3 regions of the Pseudomonas sp. LBUM1659 genome follow, and region 3 is predicted to be linked to each of the others. Evidence: predicted binding sites of a transcription regulator. Region 3 holds the regulator's gene; each other region holds the start of a gene.

Region 1 (5,166 bases), 470 kb from region 3:
GGGCCGCGCGTCCCTGTGGTTCACGGCTTAGCCGGGCAAGACCAGAGCCCGCAGTGCTCGGAAGTTTAGGACTGGTGGAATGACATAAATTAGCGATGCCACCAATGGCGCCATTTGCCCGCTAACCATGCCTGTGATTAGGCCCAGCGTGCCAAACACGCCCAAGGTGACATTGAGCGCGACAGCGATTTTCTTGAGCTTCCTTCGTTGTGCGGCAACTGGGATGCCGGCAAAAAAGATGGTGTCTCTGGAGAGCACTACGGCCGTTAAGAGAAAGGGGGCAGCTATGACGGCCATTAATGCCCCGACAATCAATACGCCCGTAATGGACTGTGATTTTAAGAGCAACCGCGCCGCGCCAACTGAGATTAGAACGACAATCGCCCAATTCATAATGCGTAACTTTCGGAAGTACTGTACAGGTGCGGCGGGATCTTCAGGTTGAATGGCGACCTCCGAAGCTACCAAAGCGGGGGTGACGTTGCTTGGCAGTCGATCTCCACAGGCTTGGCAAAAAGCAGCCATTGGCATTACAGCTTCGCCACACTTTGAGCAGTACTTGCTATTCAGGCCTTCCATTTCCTCTCCATGTCGCGTTTGTTGTCGCGATGGGTGTCAAACGACGCTACCAATTTGCCACTAGGCTGTCCACCAGCACTGCGCAATCTGTGCCAACCAGTGGCCGGTGTATCCCCGCCGTAACCCAGCCAGAAACGACAAGGGCCTGCATCGCTGCAAGCCCTTGTTTTGTATCGAATTATTTTGAGTTTCGAGCTATTTATGACCGGACATCAAGTCCGGTTCTTTGAAACAGGGTAATTAAGCGGCAGTAAATTCTACAGGGAAAGGAATGGCTGCCTGGGCCGATTGCAATTTGCTCAGGGTTTCGCGAACCACTTCCTTAGCAAGGCAGGCGCATTTGCCACATTGGCTGGCTACGCCGGTGGCCTGACGGACTTCCTTATAGCTGCAGCAACCTTCATAGATTGCATCGCGGATTTGACCGTCGGTGACGCCAGTGCAGAGGCAGACATACATAAGTGAAAACCGTCGTTGGTTGTGACTCAATTGCGGTGGATCTTAATGTTAACGAGAATGATTGTCAAAGTGCTTTCTGAAAGCTTCGCGTTATAAGCAGACGTGACCGACGAACGGTTTTCGTTGGGGCAATCTGCCAGTCATGGTCGCGACGGCAATTTTAACCTTCCTGCAAAAAACCGTTGAGGACAGCTCAAAAACGCCGTGTATGATGGTCGGTCCTTCGAAGGGGATCGTGTCACAGGGCTGTCGCCTGAGGGTGGCAGGCTGATGCGAATCCAGTTCTTCACGTTAATAGACCAGGAGATTTTCAATGAGCGTACTCGTAGGCAAGCAAGCCCCGGACTTCACCGTTCCAGCTGTACTGGGCAATGGCGAAATCGTCGACAGCTTCACCCTGTCGTCGGCCATCAAAGGCAAATACGGCCTGGTGTTCTTCTACCCACTGGACTTCACCTTCGTTTGCCCGTCCGAGCTGATCGCTCTGGACAACCGCATGGCTGACTTCAAGTCCCGCAACGTTGAAGTGATCGCTGTGTCGATCGACTCGCACTTCACCCACAACGCCTGGCGTAACACCCCGGTAAACAATGGTGGTATCGGCGAAGTTCGTTACACCATGGCTGCCGACATCAAGCACGAAATCGCCAAGGCCTACGACGTTGAGTCCGAAGGCGGCGTGGCTTTCCGTGGCGCGTTCCTGATCGACGACAAAGGCGTTGTCCGTTCGCAGATCATCAACGACCTGCCGCTGGGCCGTAACATTGAAGAGCTGGTCCGTCTGGTCGACGCTCTGCAATTCCACGAAGAGCACGGCGAAGTTTGCCCTGCCAACTGGAAAAAAGGCGACAAAGGCATGACCGCTTCGACCGAAGGCGTTGCGGCTTACCTGACCGAGAACGCTGCGGCGCTGTAAGCTCAAGCGTCAGGCAATAAAAAACCGGCCTCTGATGAGGCCGGTTTTTTTATGCGCGGGATAAATCAACAAGATCAGTCGTTGAAGTCTTCCCAGCCGCCCATTTGTTTCCAGCGATTGACGATGCCGCAGAACAGCTCTGCTGTCTTCTCGGTGTCATAGCGAGCCGAGTGAGCCTCGCGACCGTCGAAGTCGATATCGGCTGCCTGACAGGCCTTGGCCAGCACGGTTTGACCGTAAGCCAGGCCGGCAAGGGTCGCGGTGTCGAAGCTGGAGAACGGATGAAACGGGTTACGTTTCATGTCCAGGCGTGCGACCGCTGCGTTGAGGAAGCCCAAGTCGAAGCTGCTGTTGTGGCCGACCAGAATGGCCCGTTTGCAACTGTTGGCTTTCAGAGCCTTGCGGATGCCACGGAAGATATCGGTCAGCGCGGCTTCTTCACTCACCGCCATGCGCAGTGGGTGATCAAGTTTGATCCCGGTGAATTCCAGGGCGGCCGCTTCGATGTTCGCGCCTTCAAAAGGCTCTACACGGAAGAAGTAGGTGTGATCGGGGTACACAAACCCTTTCTCGTCCATCGCGATGGTGGTTGCCGCAATTTCCAGCAGGGCGTCGGTGGCCGAGTTGAAACCACCGGTTTCTACGTCGACGACAACCGGCAGGTAGCCACGGAATCTGGCAGCCATCGGATGACGAGGACCGCCTCCGCCGCCTTGACCGTCCTGTTCGTCGTCGAAATGGTCTTCACTCACGCGTGTTCCTCCAGCAGGCGCCAGCGCAGTTTTTCACCGGCGCGCAGCGGGATAACGGTCAGCTCGCCAAATGGCAGGCTGGTTGGGGCGGTCCACTCATCGCGGACCAGGGTAATGCTGTCGGTGTTCGCTGGCAGGCCGTAGAAGCGTGGACCGTTGAGGCTGGCGAAGGCTTCGAGCTTGTCCAGCGCGTTGCGTTGTTCGAACGCTTCGGCGTACATCTCGATGGCCGCATACGCGGTGTAGCAACCGGCGCAGCCACATGCCGCTTCTTTGGCGTGCTGGGCGTGGGGAGCCGAGTCGGTGCCCAGGAAGAACTTTTCGCTGCCGCTGGTGGCGGCGTCGAGCAGGGCTTCCTGGTGCGTATTGCGCTTGAGAATCGGCAGGCAATAGAAGTGCGGCCGAATCCCGCCCACCAGCATATGGTTGCGGTTGTACAGCAGGTGATGCGCAGTGATGGTCGCGCCGACGTTGGCCGAAGCCTCGTTGACGAACTGCACGGCATCGGCGGTGGTGATGTGTTCGAACACCACTTTGAGCGTCGGGAAACGCTCGACCACTCGACGCATGTGCTCATCGATGAAGATTTTTTCGCGGTCGAACACGTCGACATCGCCACGGGTGACTTCACCGTGAACCAGCAAAGGCATCCCGACGTCGGCCATGGCCTCAAGCGCAGGGAAGATTTTGTCGATGCTGGTGACGCCAGAATCCGAGTTGGTGGTCGCGCCGGCCGGGTACAGCTTGGCGGCGTACACGAAACCGCTGGCCTTGGCCTCGCGAATTTCTTCAGGCTGGGTACGGTCGGTCAGGTACAGCACCATCAACGGTTCGAAGCGACTGCCGGCCGGGCGTGCAGCGAGAATCCGCTGGCGATAGCCGTCGGCTTCAGCGGCGTTACGCACCGGAGGTACCAGGTTGGGCATGATGATGGCGCGACCAAAGGTGCGCGCGACATCCGCAACGGTATTGGTCAACACGGCACCATCGCGAAGATGAATGTGCCAGTCGTCGGGACGCAGCAGGGTCAGGCGGTCGGACATGAGGGGATTCCAGGCGGGTCAAACTCAGGGGAATGCTACCGGAAAAGACACTTGCAGGCACTCGCTATCAAGTTTTGCAGGAACGTACCGATATGAACGAGGTATGCCGTAAACATGCGTGTGTCGGTCTTTTTGTCGTAGAAGCCAGTGGAGCCTCCCGTGCGCCAGCGTTATTTAGCCTTGCTCAGTGTGTTTGCCAGCCTTCCTGCAATGGCGCTGACTTTCCAGACACCTCTGGAGAACATTGAGTGGACGGTCGAGGGTGACAAGTTCGAATGCCGCCTGACTCAACCGGTCACCGATTTCGGCTCGGGCGAATTCGTGCGCCGTGCCGGCGAGCAGGCGACGTTTCGTTTGAATGCTTACAACTCAATGATCGGTGGTGGTTCGGCGACGTTGCTGGCGGCCGCTGCACCGTGGCAGCCGGGACGGGGTGATATCAACCTGGGATCCGTCAGAATCGGCGGCGGCAATGTGCTGTTCAATAGCTCGCAAGCTCAGGCCGGGCGCTTGATCAGCGGATTGATCGATGGCCGCAGCCCGGTGATCCGGCATACTTCCGGCGATGGCCGTGTCTCGGAAGTGCGTCTGTTGCCGGTCAAGTTCAACAAGGCGTTCAGCGACTATCAGAGTTGCGTGGCGAAACTACTGCCGAAAAATTTCGAACAGGTTAAAAAGTCCGAAATCGGCTTCCCGGGCGAAAGTATCGACCTGAGCCCCCAGGCCAAGGCGCAGTTGCAGGTGATGCTTGAGTTCATGAAGGCTGATCCGTCGGTCAATCACATCGAACTCGACGGGCACTCCGACAACAGTGGCAATCGCCTGACCAACCGTGAGCTGTCACGCCGCCGCGCCTTGGCGGTGATGGATTATTTCAAAGCCAACGGCATTCAGGAATCGCAGATCACTATGCGCTTCCATGGTGAGCGCTACCCGGTGGCGCCGAACACCAACGCTGGCAATCGCGCGAAAAATCGTCGGGTTGCGGTGCGACTGGAGCGTGTGGCGCCGACCGAGCAAGTCGCGCCGCAAATCGCTACGGGCGGTACTTCGGCAACTTCCTGACTCGCCGGTCATCGTCGCGCTCTCGACAGATTCTGTCGCTTCGTCGTCTTAAGCTGTCGCGCCTCTGTAAATTACCGCGTTTGAGCGGTAGACTTCCCGGCTTTCCGTAGAATCCCGTGGAGTGATGGCATGGCGGACGTAAACAAGGTCGTTCTGGCGTATTCCGGCGGCCTGGACACTTCGGTGATCCTCAAGTGGCTGCAGGATACTTATAACTGTGAAGTGGTGACGTTCACTGCTGACCTGGGTCAGGGCGAAGAGGTCGAACCTGCGCGCGCCAAGGCGCAGGCCATGGGCGTCAAAGAGATCTACATCGACGACTTGCGCGAAGAATTCGTGCGTGATTTCGTTT
Region 2 (5,166 bases), 160 kb from region 3:
GACTCCCGTTTTTTGGTGACGCCAACAAATCACTTCGCCTGGTAAATAATCCCCGGGCTGCACTGGACCATCTGGTAATGATCCGGCAAACCGTTCAGCGCTTCGGACGCGCCGAGGAACAAATAGCCACCTGGCTTGAGCGTGCTGTGAATGCGCAACAGGATGTCTTTTTTCACCTCGGCGGAGAAGTAGATCAGCACGTTGCGGCAGAACACGATGTCGAATTTGCCCAGAGCGGCGTAGCTGTCCAGCAGGTTGAACGAGCGAAACTCCACCCGGCTCTTGATCGGCGCCTTGATCGCCCAGCGCCCCGGCCCTTTCGGGTCGAAGTAACGCTGAAGGCGCTCAGGCGACAGACCACGGCCAATCGCCAGGCTGTCGTACTCGCCGGTCTTGCAGTTGGTCAGCATGGTGCCGGACAGATCGGTGGCCACAATCTGCACGCCCATCTTCAATTGGCCCAGGTTGACGCGTTCGAACTCATCGATGGACATCGACAGCGAATACGGTTCCTGACCCGACGAACAGGCCGCCGACCAGATCCGCAAGCGCTGACCGGGTGCGGCCTTGATGGCTTCCGGCAACACCTTGTTCTTCAACACTTCGAAGGGATAGGTGTCACGAAACCACAACGTTTCGTTGGTGGTCATGGCATCCACCACCATCTCGCGCAAACCGCTGCGTGGCTGGGTCTGAATACGCTGGACCAGCTCACCCAGCGACTTGATGCCCTGCTGTTCCATCAGTTTGTTGAGACGGCTCGAGACCAGGTACTGCTTGTTTTCACCGAGCAAAATGCCACAGGCTTTTTCCAGGAAGACCCGGAACTGTTCGAAATCCAAATTACCCGTAGACAAAGATGCCGCCTCTTAAATCGTGTGAACCACCAGGGGCAGAAGGCCCCTAGCTGATGTCTGCTGCTTTGATCCGGTCGACTACCCGGGATGCCAGGTCATCAGGACGGAACTTGGCAAGGAAGTCATCGGCACCGACTTTCTTGACCATCGCCTGATTGAAAACCCCCGACAACGAAGTATGCAGGATGATATGAAGCTTTTGCATGCGTGGGTCGTTGCGGATCTCGGCCGTCAGCGTGTACCCGTCCATCTCCGGCATCTCGATGTCGGAAATCATCATGAGGAACTCTTCTTCCGGCTTTTTCCCTTCGTCGACCAGCTTGCGCAGGTAATCCAGCGCTTGCTTGCCGTCGTTCAACGCCACCACTTCAACGCCGACAGTTTGCAGGCAACGAGACACTTGCTTGCGCGCCACCGACGAGTCATCGACCGTCAAGACCTTCAAGGACAAGGCCTTGTGCTGGGTTTCGACATCGACCACACCGACCGAAATCGCTTCCGGTGTCGGCGCTACTTCCGCCAGCACTTTTTCGACGTCGATGATTTCGACCAGCTGATTGTCGACCCGCGTCACAGCCGTCAGGTAATGATCGCGCCCCGTGCCCTTGGGTGGCGGATGAATCTCCTCCCAGTTCATGTTGACGATGCGCTCCACCGAGCGCACCAGGAACCCCTGGGTCTTGGTGTTGTACTCCGTGATGATCACGAACGGATTGCTTTGATCTTTCAACGCGCCGGAGCCGGTCGCCATCGCCAGATCAAGAATCGGAATGGTCGCCCCCCGGATACTTGCCACACCGCACACGACAGGACTGGATTTGGGCATCAGCGTGAGTTTGGGGCATTGCAGCACTTCCCGAACCTTGAACACGTTGATCCCATAAAGCTGCTGGCCGTCGAGACGGAACAACAACAGCTCAAGGCGATTCTGCCCTACCAGTTGCGTGCGCTGGTTTACCGCATCCATTACACCAGCCATGCACCGACTCCTACACAACGCTTGAGTGTGTTGCGACGCGCTGTCATCACAAAACGGCACGGCGCTTGCTTTTTAACGCTTATGAACACAGAACCGACATTTTTTCGACGCCTGACATCAATCGCTCGCCAATGGCTTTGCGCGATATCGGCCGTCTGCCTGTTCAACGCTGGCAGCCCTGCCCTTGCTGACGCAGTTACCTTGCCTGACATGCTTATCGGCGTCACTCAGGGCTTTCTTGAGTTCACAGTCGAAGACTATTTGGCGACCAGCCAAACCGAAGGTCGCTATGAGATTCAGGTCAATCAGCTCGATCCGCGTCTGCGCATGCCCTTGTGCGACAAGGAATTGACAGCCACTTTAGAGAGTCCGGCGACCCCGATTGGGCGGGTCACGGTCAAGGTCCGTTGCGACAGCACCGCGCCCTGGACTGTCTTCGTACCCGCTCAAGTCCGCCTGTTTCGCGACGTCGTCACCACCACTCGGCCGCTCAAGCGAGCCGGCTTTATCGAGCCGGGTGACGTGGTGCTGCGCGAACGAGACATCAGCCTGATCAGCCAGGGTTATTTCACCTCCACGGATCAGGCGATCGGACAGAAACTGACCCGACCAACGGTCACCGATCAGGTCCTGACACAGGTCCATCTCGAACAGGCCGAAGTCATCACCAAGGGCGACCAGGTGGTGATTACCGCCCGCAGTGGTACGCTCAGCGTGCGCATGCCGGGCGAAGCCCTGTCGAATGGCGGCTTGCGTGAACAGATTCGGGTGAAAAACCTCAACTCCCAACGGGTCATCAAGGCGCAGGTCATCGCGCCGGGCCAGGTGGAAGTGGCCATGTAGGGATCTCTGCGGGTGAAATATGGCGCTGACCGTGCCTGTTCTCTAAACTGTGCCGCACGCAGGAAATGCGCTGGCTCATGCACGCTCATTGATAAATGGGCCTAAAGTTTTTGCAGGGAGAGCCGAAAACATGGCAAGCGTCCAAATTCCCAGAGGTTTTTTAACATGGTCATCGATTTCAGCCGTTTGAACAGTTCCTCGTCACTGACCGGCAATACGCGTACCAGCGCCAACAAGGACACTGCCGAAGCCGGCAAATCCGCGCCGCTGAATACCCCGGCCGAACAGACCAGTACCGCCAAAAGCGGGGAATCGGTACACCTCAGCAATGAGGCTCAGCAGTTGCAGAAGGTCACTGACAAGCTGCGCGATCAGCCTGCCGTCGACAACGCCCGCGTGGCCGAGTTGAAAGCAGCGATTGCCGATGGCAGCTATAAAGTCGACAGCAACCGTGTAGCCAGCAAACTGCTCAACTTCGAAGCCCAGCGCTAGGCCACGGCCTGCGCCAGGCTTTTGGACGCTTAAAACCCAAGGCCAGCCATGCACGACACTAATTTACTGCAACTGATCATCGACGACTTTGCTCCAGCGCAACACTTGCTGGAATTGCTGCAAACCGAGTCCCTCGCCTTGCATGGTCGCGACATGCCACTGCTCGAAGACATTCTGGCGCGCAAACAGGCAATGATCATTCTGCTCGAACAGCATGGCCGCAAACGCAGCGAAATCCTCGCCAGCCTCAACCTGCCCACCAATCGCCAGGGCCTGGAGCAACTCGCCAGCCAATCAAGCGTCGGTGAGCCGCTGCTGGAACAGAGCGACGCGCTGACAGCCCTGCTGACTCAGTGCCAGACAATCAATGTCAATAATGGTCAGTCGATCCTGATTCAGCAGGCCGCCACGGCCAATCAGCTGAAGATTCTCACCGGCGGCGAACCACCCGCGCTTTACGATGCCCGCGGATCAACCTCCAAGTTAGCAAAGCCACGCCCGCTCAGTCAGGCTTGAACCTGTCGATGAGTTCGCTCTATCTAGGCGCGCCACATGCTGGCAATATACTGGCAATGCGCAAACATATTTTGTCCGGAGAATGATGAACCGTGTCCAATGCCTTAAACGCGGAAGATGCTCCACAGCCACCCAAGGTGCTTTCCACGCCAATGGAGATCGCTGGCAACCTTCGGCAGCTACAAGAGAGTCATGACCCGCTGATCATTACGTTCCATGAGCGCAACCAGCGTTTCCAGAGCTACCTGGTAGACGTTGATCGTGACGCCGACATGATCGCCCTGGACGAAATGGTGCCCCGCGATGGCGAACGCTATCTGCTGGCGGGCGAATCGTTTCGGGTCGAAGGCTTCCATGAGGGCGTGCGCATCGCCTGGGAAAGCAACGGTCCACTGAGCATTGACGAATCCGACAACACGCGCTGCTATCGCGGCAAACTCCCCGACGAAGTGGTTTACCACCAGCGCCGCAACGCCTTCCGGGCGGCATTGAAGCTGGCGCAGTTGGTCGATGTCGAACTGGGCGGTGAAAAGCTCAAATCGCCGATCAGCGGCAAGCTGCTGGATATTTCCGCCACCGGCTGCAAGCTGCGCTTTGACGGTGACATCACTGGCAAACTGCAATTGGGTCAGGTCTACGACCGCTTCGTTGCCTCCCTGCCCTTCGGTAGCATGACCACACCAGCGGAATTGCGTTACCTGCACTTCGAAGAAAAGATCTCCACCACCTTCGCCGGTATCCGCTTTCACAACATGAGCGGGATGGTGCAGCGTCAGGTCGAGCGCTTCGTGTACCAGCTTCAGCGTGAAGCACGGCGCTTCGACAAAGACGACTTCTGATACGACGCGTCAACAAAAAAACGGGCAGTCCCTTGCGGTGACTGCCCGTTTTTTTATGCACCAAAAGTCAGGGTCTGGCTTCAGTAAAACTTTGTTCGCGTCCCGAGTCCGGATCTTCCGGTGGCGTCGGATCTGCTTCCGGATCCGGCTCTGAATCCGACTCCGGATGGGGCGGGCTGTGCATCTGCTCCTGCACGACCTGCTCATCGACACGCGGGTCAAGGCACGCCACCAGCGGCGAACTCGACATGCTGTCCGGCATGGCCACGTGATGCAGCGGCGCATCGTCGACCTGATGCAGATTGGTGACCGCTTTCGGGCGGATCCGCCACACCAGCACCAGCGCGAAGAAACTGAAAAATGCATAGAGCATGTGGCTGCCGAACAGCTTCATCAGCACCCCTGCGACCAGTGGCCCGATGCTGGCGCCGACACCGTAAGTCACCAGCAGCATCGCCGTCAGCGAGACCCGACGATCGCCTTCGACGTGGTCATTGGAGAATGCTACCGCCAACGGATACAGGCAGAACTGCACCAGCGAACACAGGAACCCGGAGATGAACAACACCTCAATCGGCACCGTCTGCAAGATCGCCAGCGGCAACGCGGCCAGCGCCAGGCTGAAGGCAAAACAGCGGAT
Region 3 (5,166 bases):
CGCCGTCGGTATCTTCCAGCACAACATGAGCTTCGCCGACGCCGGCAAGGTTTACGCGCTGCTGACCATCGGTGACGGTTTGGTGGCGCAATTGCCATCACTGCTGTTGTCCACCGCGGCGGCGATCATGGTGACCCGTGCTTCCGGTTCGGAAGACATGGGCAAGCAAATCAACCGCCAGATGTTCGCTTCGCCCAAAGCGCTGGCCGTCGCAGCGGGTTTGATGGCGGTAATGGGCCTTGTGCCGGGCATGCCGCACTTCTCCTTCCTGAGCATGGCCGCTGTGGCTGCCGGTGGTGCGTACCTGTTCTGGAAGAAACAGAACGTGGTCGAGGTCCAGGCCCAGCAAGAGGTCAAGCGTCAGCAGGAACTGCTGCCTTCGCCGGCCCGCGCCATGGAAACCAAAGAGCTTGGCTGGGACGACGTGACGCCGATCGACATGATTGGTCTGGAAGTCGGCTATCGCCTGATTCCACTGGTGGACCGCAATCAGGGTGGTCAACTGCTGGCGCGGATCAAGGGCGTGCGCAAGAAGCTGTCCCAGGACCTGGGCTTCTTGATGCCGACTGTGCATATCCGTGACAACCTTGACCTGGCGCCGAGTGCCTATCGCCTCACGTTGATGGGTGTGATCCTTGCCGAAGCAGAGATTTACCCGGATCGCGAATTGGCGATCAACCCGGGGCAGGTCTACGGCACGCTTAATGGCATAACCGCCAAAGATCCGGCTTTCGGGTTAGAGGCAGTCTGGATCGAAATCAGCCAGCGCGCGCAGGCGCAATCCCTTGGTTACACCGTGGTCGATGCCAGTACGGTTGTGGCCACCCACTTGAACCAGATTCTGTACAAGCACTCCAGCGAACTGATCGGTCACGAAGAAGTCCAGCAACTCATGCAATTGCTGGCCAAAAGCTCGCCTAAATTGGCTGAGGAGTTGGTGCCGGGCGTGGTTTCGCTGTCGCAGTTGCTCAAGGTGTTGCAGGCGCTGCTGGCCGAGCAGGTGCCCGTGCGAGACATTCGCAGCATCGCCGAGGCGATCGCCAACAATGCCGCCAAGAGTCAAGATACTGCCGCTCTGGTGGCCGCTGTGCGCGTCGGCGTGTCCCGCGCAATCGTCCAAAGCATTGTAGGCACTGACTCTGAGCTTCCAGTGATCACTCTGGAGCCAAGGTTGGAACAGATATTGCTCAATAGTATTCAGAAGGCAGGACAAGGCTCGGAGGAGGGCGTTCTGCTGGAGCCAAGCATGGCTGAGAAACTGCAGCGCTCGTTGATCGATGCCGCGCAGCGTCAGGAAATGCAAGGTCAACCGGTGATTCTGCTGGTGGCCGGCCCGGTTCGCGCCATGTTGTCGCGATTCGGCCGACTGGCAGTCCCGGGTTTGCATGTGTTGGCTTACCAGGAAATTCCTGACAACAAGCAAGTGACCATCGTTGCGACAGTAGGGCCCAACGGCTGAGGTAGTGGTTTATGCAAGTTAAGCGTTTTTTCGCCGCCGATATGCGTCAGGCCATGAAGCTGGTTCGTGATGAGCTGGGCGCTGATGCCGCCATTATTGGCAATCGCCGGATTGCCGGTGGTGTCGAGTTGACGGCTGCGCTGGATTACAAATTGTCGGCGCTGGCCCCGCGTGTTCCGAACATGGAACTCGAGGATGAGCTGCGCAAGACCCAGTCGCGCATCGTGACTGCACAGGCCGAATTGAGCCTGCGTGGCGACGGCGAAACCGAAGGCGACAAGACCACCAATCGCCAGTTGTTCGCCGGCCTGCCACTCACCGCTGCCGAGCCGCTGATCGAACCGACCTACGCCGAACCGCGTCGCGTGGAACCCGCCCCGGCACCTGCCGCCGGTGGCGTTGACCCACGTGCGTTCGACTCGATGCGTTTCGAGCTCAATAGCCTGCGTGAACTGATGGAAGTGCAACTTGGCTCGCTGGCCTGGAATCAGCTGCAAGGCAGCCGTCCGGCCCAGGCCAACCTTTGGCGCCGCCTGCAACGTATTGGACTGTCCGGCCCGTTGTCCCGCGATTTATTGGCTAAGATTCCCGACATTGATGAGCCTCGTCAGGCTTGGCGCATGTTGCTGGCGCACTTGGCGCGGATGATCGCCACACCGGAAATCGAGCCACTGGAAGAGGGTGGTGTGATTGCCATGGTCGGTCCTGCCGGAATGGGCAAGACCACCACCCTGGCCAAGCTCGCCGCCCGCTACGTGCTCAAGTACGGCGCGCAGAATATCGCGCTGGTGAGCATGGACAGCTTTCGCATTGGCGCCCAGGAGCAGCTCAAGACGCTCGGGCGGATTCTCAATGTGTCGGTGACCCACGTCGATCCGGGGCAGTCCCTGGTTCAGGCGCTGGAACCACTGCTGCGCAAACGCGTGGTGTTGATTGATACTGCGGGCCTTCAGGCCAGCGATCCGGCACTGCGCATGCAACTCGAAAGCCTGGCCGGACGAGGCATCAAATCAAAAAATTATCTGGTGTTGGCAACCACCAGCCAGAAACAGGTTCTGACGGCCGCTTATCATAGTTACAAGCGTTGCGGGCTCGCTGGCTGCATCCTGACTAAACTGGATGAAACGGCAAGTCTGGGCGAGGTGTTAAGCCTGGCGATCAGTCATGAGTTGCCGGTGGCCTATCTGACCGATGGCCCGCGGATTCCGGATGATTTGCATCTGCCGCGTCGTCATCAGTTGGTCAGCCGCGCCGTCAGTGTGCAAATGCAGGAAGAACCCAGCGAAGAAGCCATGGCTGATATGTTCGCTGATATTTACCACAGCCCGACCAAGCAGGTTGGCTAAGGTAGTAATGAATAGTTTTTGTACCTACATCGATGGCCTGCCATGCATTGTTCCTTTAGCGAACGCGCAGCCAGTAATGTGGCCTCCGTCTATGCAAGACAAGGTAAAGAAATAACATGGGCAGCATGCATCCCGTACAGGTGATCGCGGTGACCGGCGGCAAAGGTGGCGTCGGCAAGACTAACGTGTCAGTGAATTTGTCACTGGCCCTGGCCGAGCTCGGCCGTCGCGTCATGTTGTTGGACGCTGACCTGGGCCTGGCGAATGTCGACGTCCTGCTGGGACTGACACCCAAACGGACCCTGGCTGACGTGATCGAAGGCCGCTGTGAGCTGCGCGACGTTCTGTTGCAGGGCCCAGGCGGTATTCGAATCGTTCCGGCGGCCTCCGGCACACAGAGCATGGTTCACCTGAGTCCGGCTCAACACGCCGGCCTGATCCAGGCCTTCAGCGACATCGGCGACAACCTCGACGTCCTGGTGATCGACACCGCCGCGGGTATAGGTGACTCGGTAGTCAGTTTCGTTCGTGCAGCGCAAGAAGTCTTGCTGGTGGTCTGCGACGAACCGACTTCGATTACCGACGCCTACGCGCTGATCAAACTGCTTAACCGCGATTACGGCATGAACCGCTTCCGCGTCCTGGCCAACATGGCCCAGAGCCCGCAAGAAGGTCGCAACCTGTTCGCCAAGTTGACCAAGGTCACCGATCGCTTCCTCGACGTCGCCCTGCAGTACGTCGGCGCGGTGCCTTACGACGAAAGCGTGCGAAAGGCCGTGCAGAAGCAACGCGCCGTTTATGAAGCCTTCCCGCGTTCCAAGTGCGCCCTGGCGTTCAAGGCCATCGCGCAGAAAGTCGATACCTGGCCATTGCCTGCCAACCCGCGTGGGCACCTGGAGTTTTTTGTCGAGCGGCTCGTGCAGCAGACCGCGGGACCCGTCCTATGACAGCCAGTGGCTATAACCTCTACAAGATGTCGGCACGTGACGCGCAGTACGAGCTGATCGAGCGTTACGCGCCACTGGTCAAACGCATTGCTTACCACTTGCTGGCCCGTCTGCCAGCCAGTGTCCAGGTTGAAGACCTGATCCAGGCCGGGATGATCGGCCTGCTTGAAGTGTCGACCAAATACGACGCCAGCAAAGGCGCGAGTTTCGAGACGTACGCGGGCATACGAATCCGCGGCGCCATGCTCGATGAAGTGCGCAAGGGGGACTGGGCACCACGTTCGGTCCACCGAAATACCCGCATGGTCAGTGACGCAATTCGCTCTATTGAAGCTAAAACCGGCCGTGACGCTAAAGATCACGAGGTTGCGGCCGAACTCCAATTGAGTCTCGACGATTATTACGGGATTTTGAACGACACCCTGGGCAGCCGCTTATTCAGTTTCGACGATCTGTTGCAGGACGGCGAACACGAAGGGCTGCACGAGGATGGCGCGAGTGCTCATCTCGAGCCGTCACGCGATCTGGAAGATGAACGCTTCCAGGCAGCGCTGGCGGACGCGATTGCCAATTTGCCGGAGCGTGAGCGACTGGTGTTGGCGCTGTACTACGACGAAGAGTTGAATCTCAAGGAAATCGGTGAGGTCCTGGGGGTCAGCGAATCGCGGGTCAGCCAGTTACACAGCCAGTGCGCGGCCCGTTTGCGGGGGCGTTTGGGGGAGTGGCGAGCGCGCTGAAGGCAGTGTGGGGACACTGCGAACGAGGCTGGTGTGGTTTTGAACGGCACCGGTCGCGATCTGTTGTGCTCCAGACAGTCATCGAATGCATTGCCGGATTGATTGAAATGGCGCGTCCAGGTGCTGGGCGCGTTTAAGTCTGCTTGGAGGTCGAATTGGACAAGAACATGAAAATCCTCATCGTTGATGACTTCTCAACGATGCGGCGGATCATAAAAAACCTGTTGCGTGACCTTGGGTTCACCAACACGGTTGAGGCCGACGATGGCACTACTGCCATTCCGGTTCTCAACAGCGGAAGCATCGACTTTCTGGTAACGGACTGGAACATGCCTGGCATGACCGGTATCGATCTGCTGCGCCATGTGCGTGCCGATGAAAAACTCAAGCACCTGCCGGTGTTGATGGTGACCGCTGAAGCCAAGCGCGAGCAGATCATCGAAGCGGCCCAGGCCGGTGTAAACGGCTATGTGGTCAAACCCTTCACGGCCCAGGCGTTGAAAGACAAAATCGAGAAGATTTTCGAACGCATCGGTTGAACTGCGCCACGGGGGAGCTATGGAGCATAAAGAATCATCCCAGGGCGATTTCGAATCGACCCTGAAAAAACACGCCGTCGAACTGGTCGCGAGCCTTGAAAAGGGCAGGTTCGGCGATGCTGTGCAATTGATCCATGA

The links. Region 3 encodes FliA, which starts transcription of late flagellar genes. Its sites were predicted from a motif close to CTAAAGTTTNNNNNNNNNNNGCCGNTAA; they were not measured.
Region 1: ACA048_RS23150 (flagellar protein MotY) is a predicted target of FliA. The motif match lies at 3,816-3,843, and genes of this name have one in related genera.
Region 2: flgM (flagellar biosynthesis anti-sigma factor FlgM) is a predicted target of FliA. The motif match lies at 2,781-2,808, and genes of this name have one in related genera.

The regions. Positions count from the first base shown of each region.
Region 1 covers NZ_CP166797.1:5,113,902-5,119,067, reverse strand. Annotated here, with positions in the region: gene ACA048_RS23175 (hypothetical protein) at 28-579, opposite strand; gene ACA048_RS23170 (bacterioferritin-associated ferredoxin) at 820-1,038, opposite strand; gene ACA048_RS23165 (peroxiredoxin) at 1,352-1,954, shown strand; gene rnt (ribonuclease T) at 2,029-2,706, opposite strand; gene pyrC (dihydroorotase) at 2,703-3,749, opposite strand; gene ACA048_RS23150 (flagellar protein MotY) at 3,909-4,814, shown strand; gene ACA048_RS23145 (argininosuccinate synthase) at 4,944-5,166, shown strand, end outside.
Region 2 covers NZ_CP166797.1:4,802,374-4,807,539, forward strand. Annotated here, with positions in the region: gene cheR (protein-glutamate O-methyltransferase CheR) at 30-857, opposite strand; gene ACA048_RS21750 (chemotaxis protein CheV) at 904-1,836, opposite strand; gene flgA (flagellar basal body P-ring formation chaperone FlgA) at 1,918-2,679, shown strand; gene flgM (flagellar biosynthesis anti-sigma factor FlgM) at 2,845-3,171, shown strand; gene ACA048_RS21765 (flagella synthesis protein FlgN) at 3,220-3,687, shown strand; gene ACA048_RS21770 (flagellar brake protein) at 3,780-4,526, shown strand; gene ACA048_RS21775 (MFS transporter) at 4,594-5,166, opposite strand, start outside.
Region 3 covers NZ_CP166797.1:4,641,420-4,646,585, reverse strand. Annotated here, with positions in the region: gene flhA (flagellar biosynthesis protein FlhA) at 1-1,459, shown strand, start outside; gene flhF (flagellar biosynthesis GTPase FlhF) at 1,471-2,805, shown strand; gene fleN (flagellar synthesis regulator FleN) at 2,922-3,752, shown strand; gene fliA (RNA polymerase sigma factor FliA) at 3,749-4,489, shown strand; gene ACA048_RS21010 (chemotaxis response regulator CheY) at 4,657-5,028, shown strand; gene ACA048_RS21005 (protein phosphatase CheZ) at 5,048-5,166, shown strand, end outside.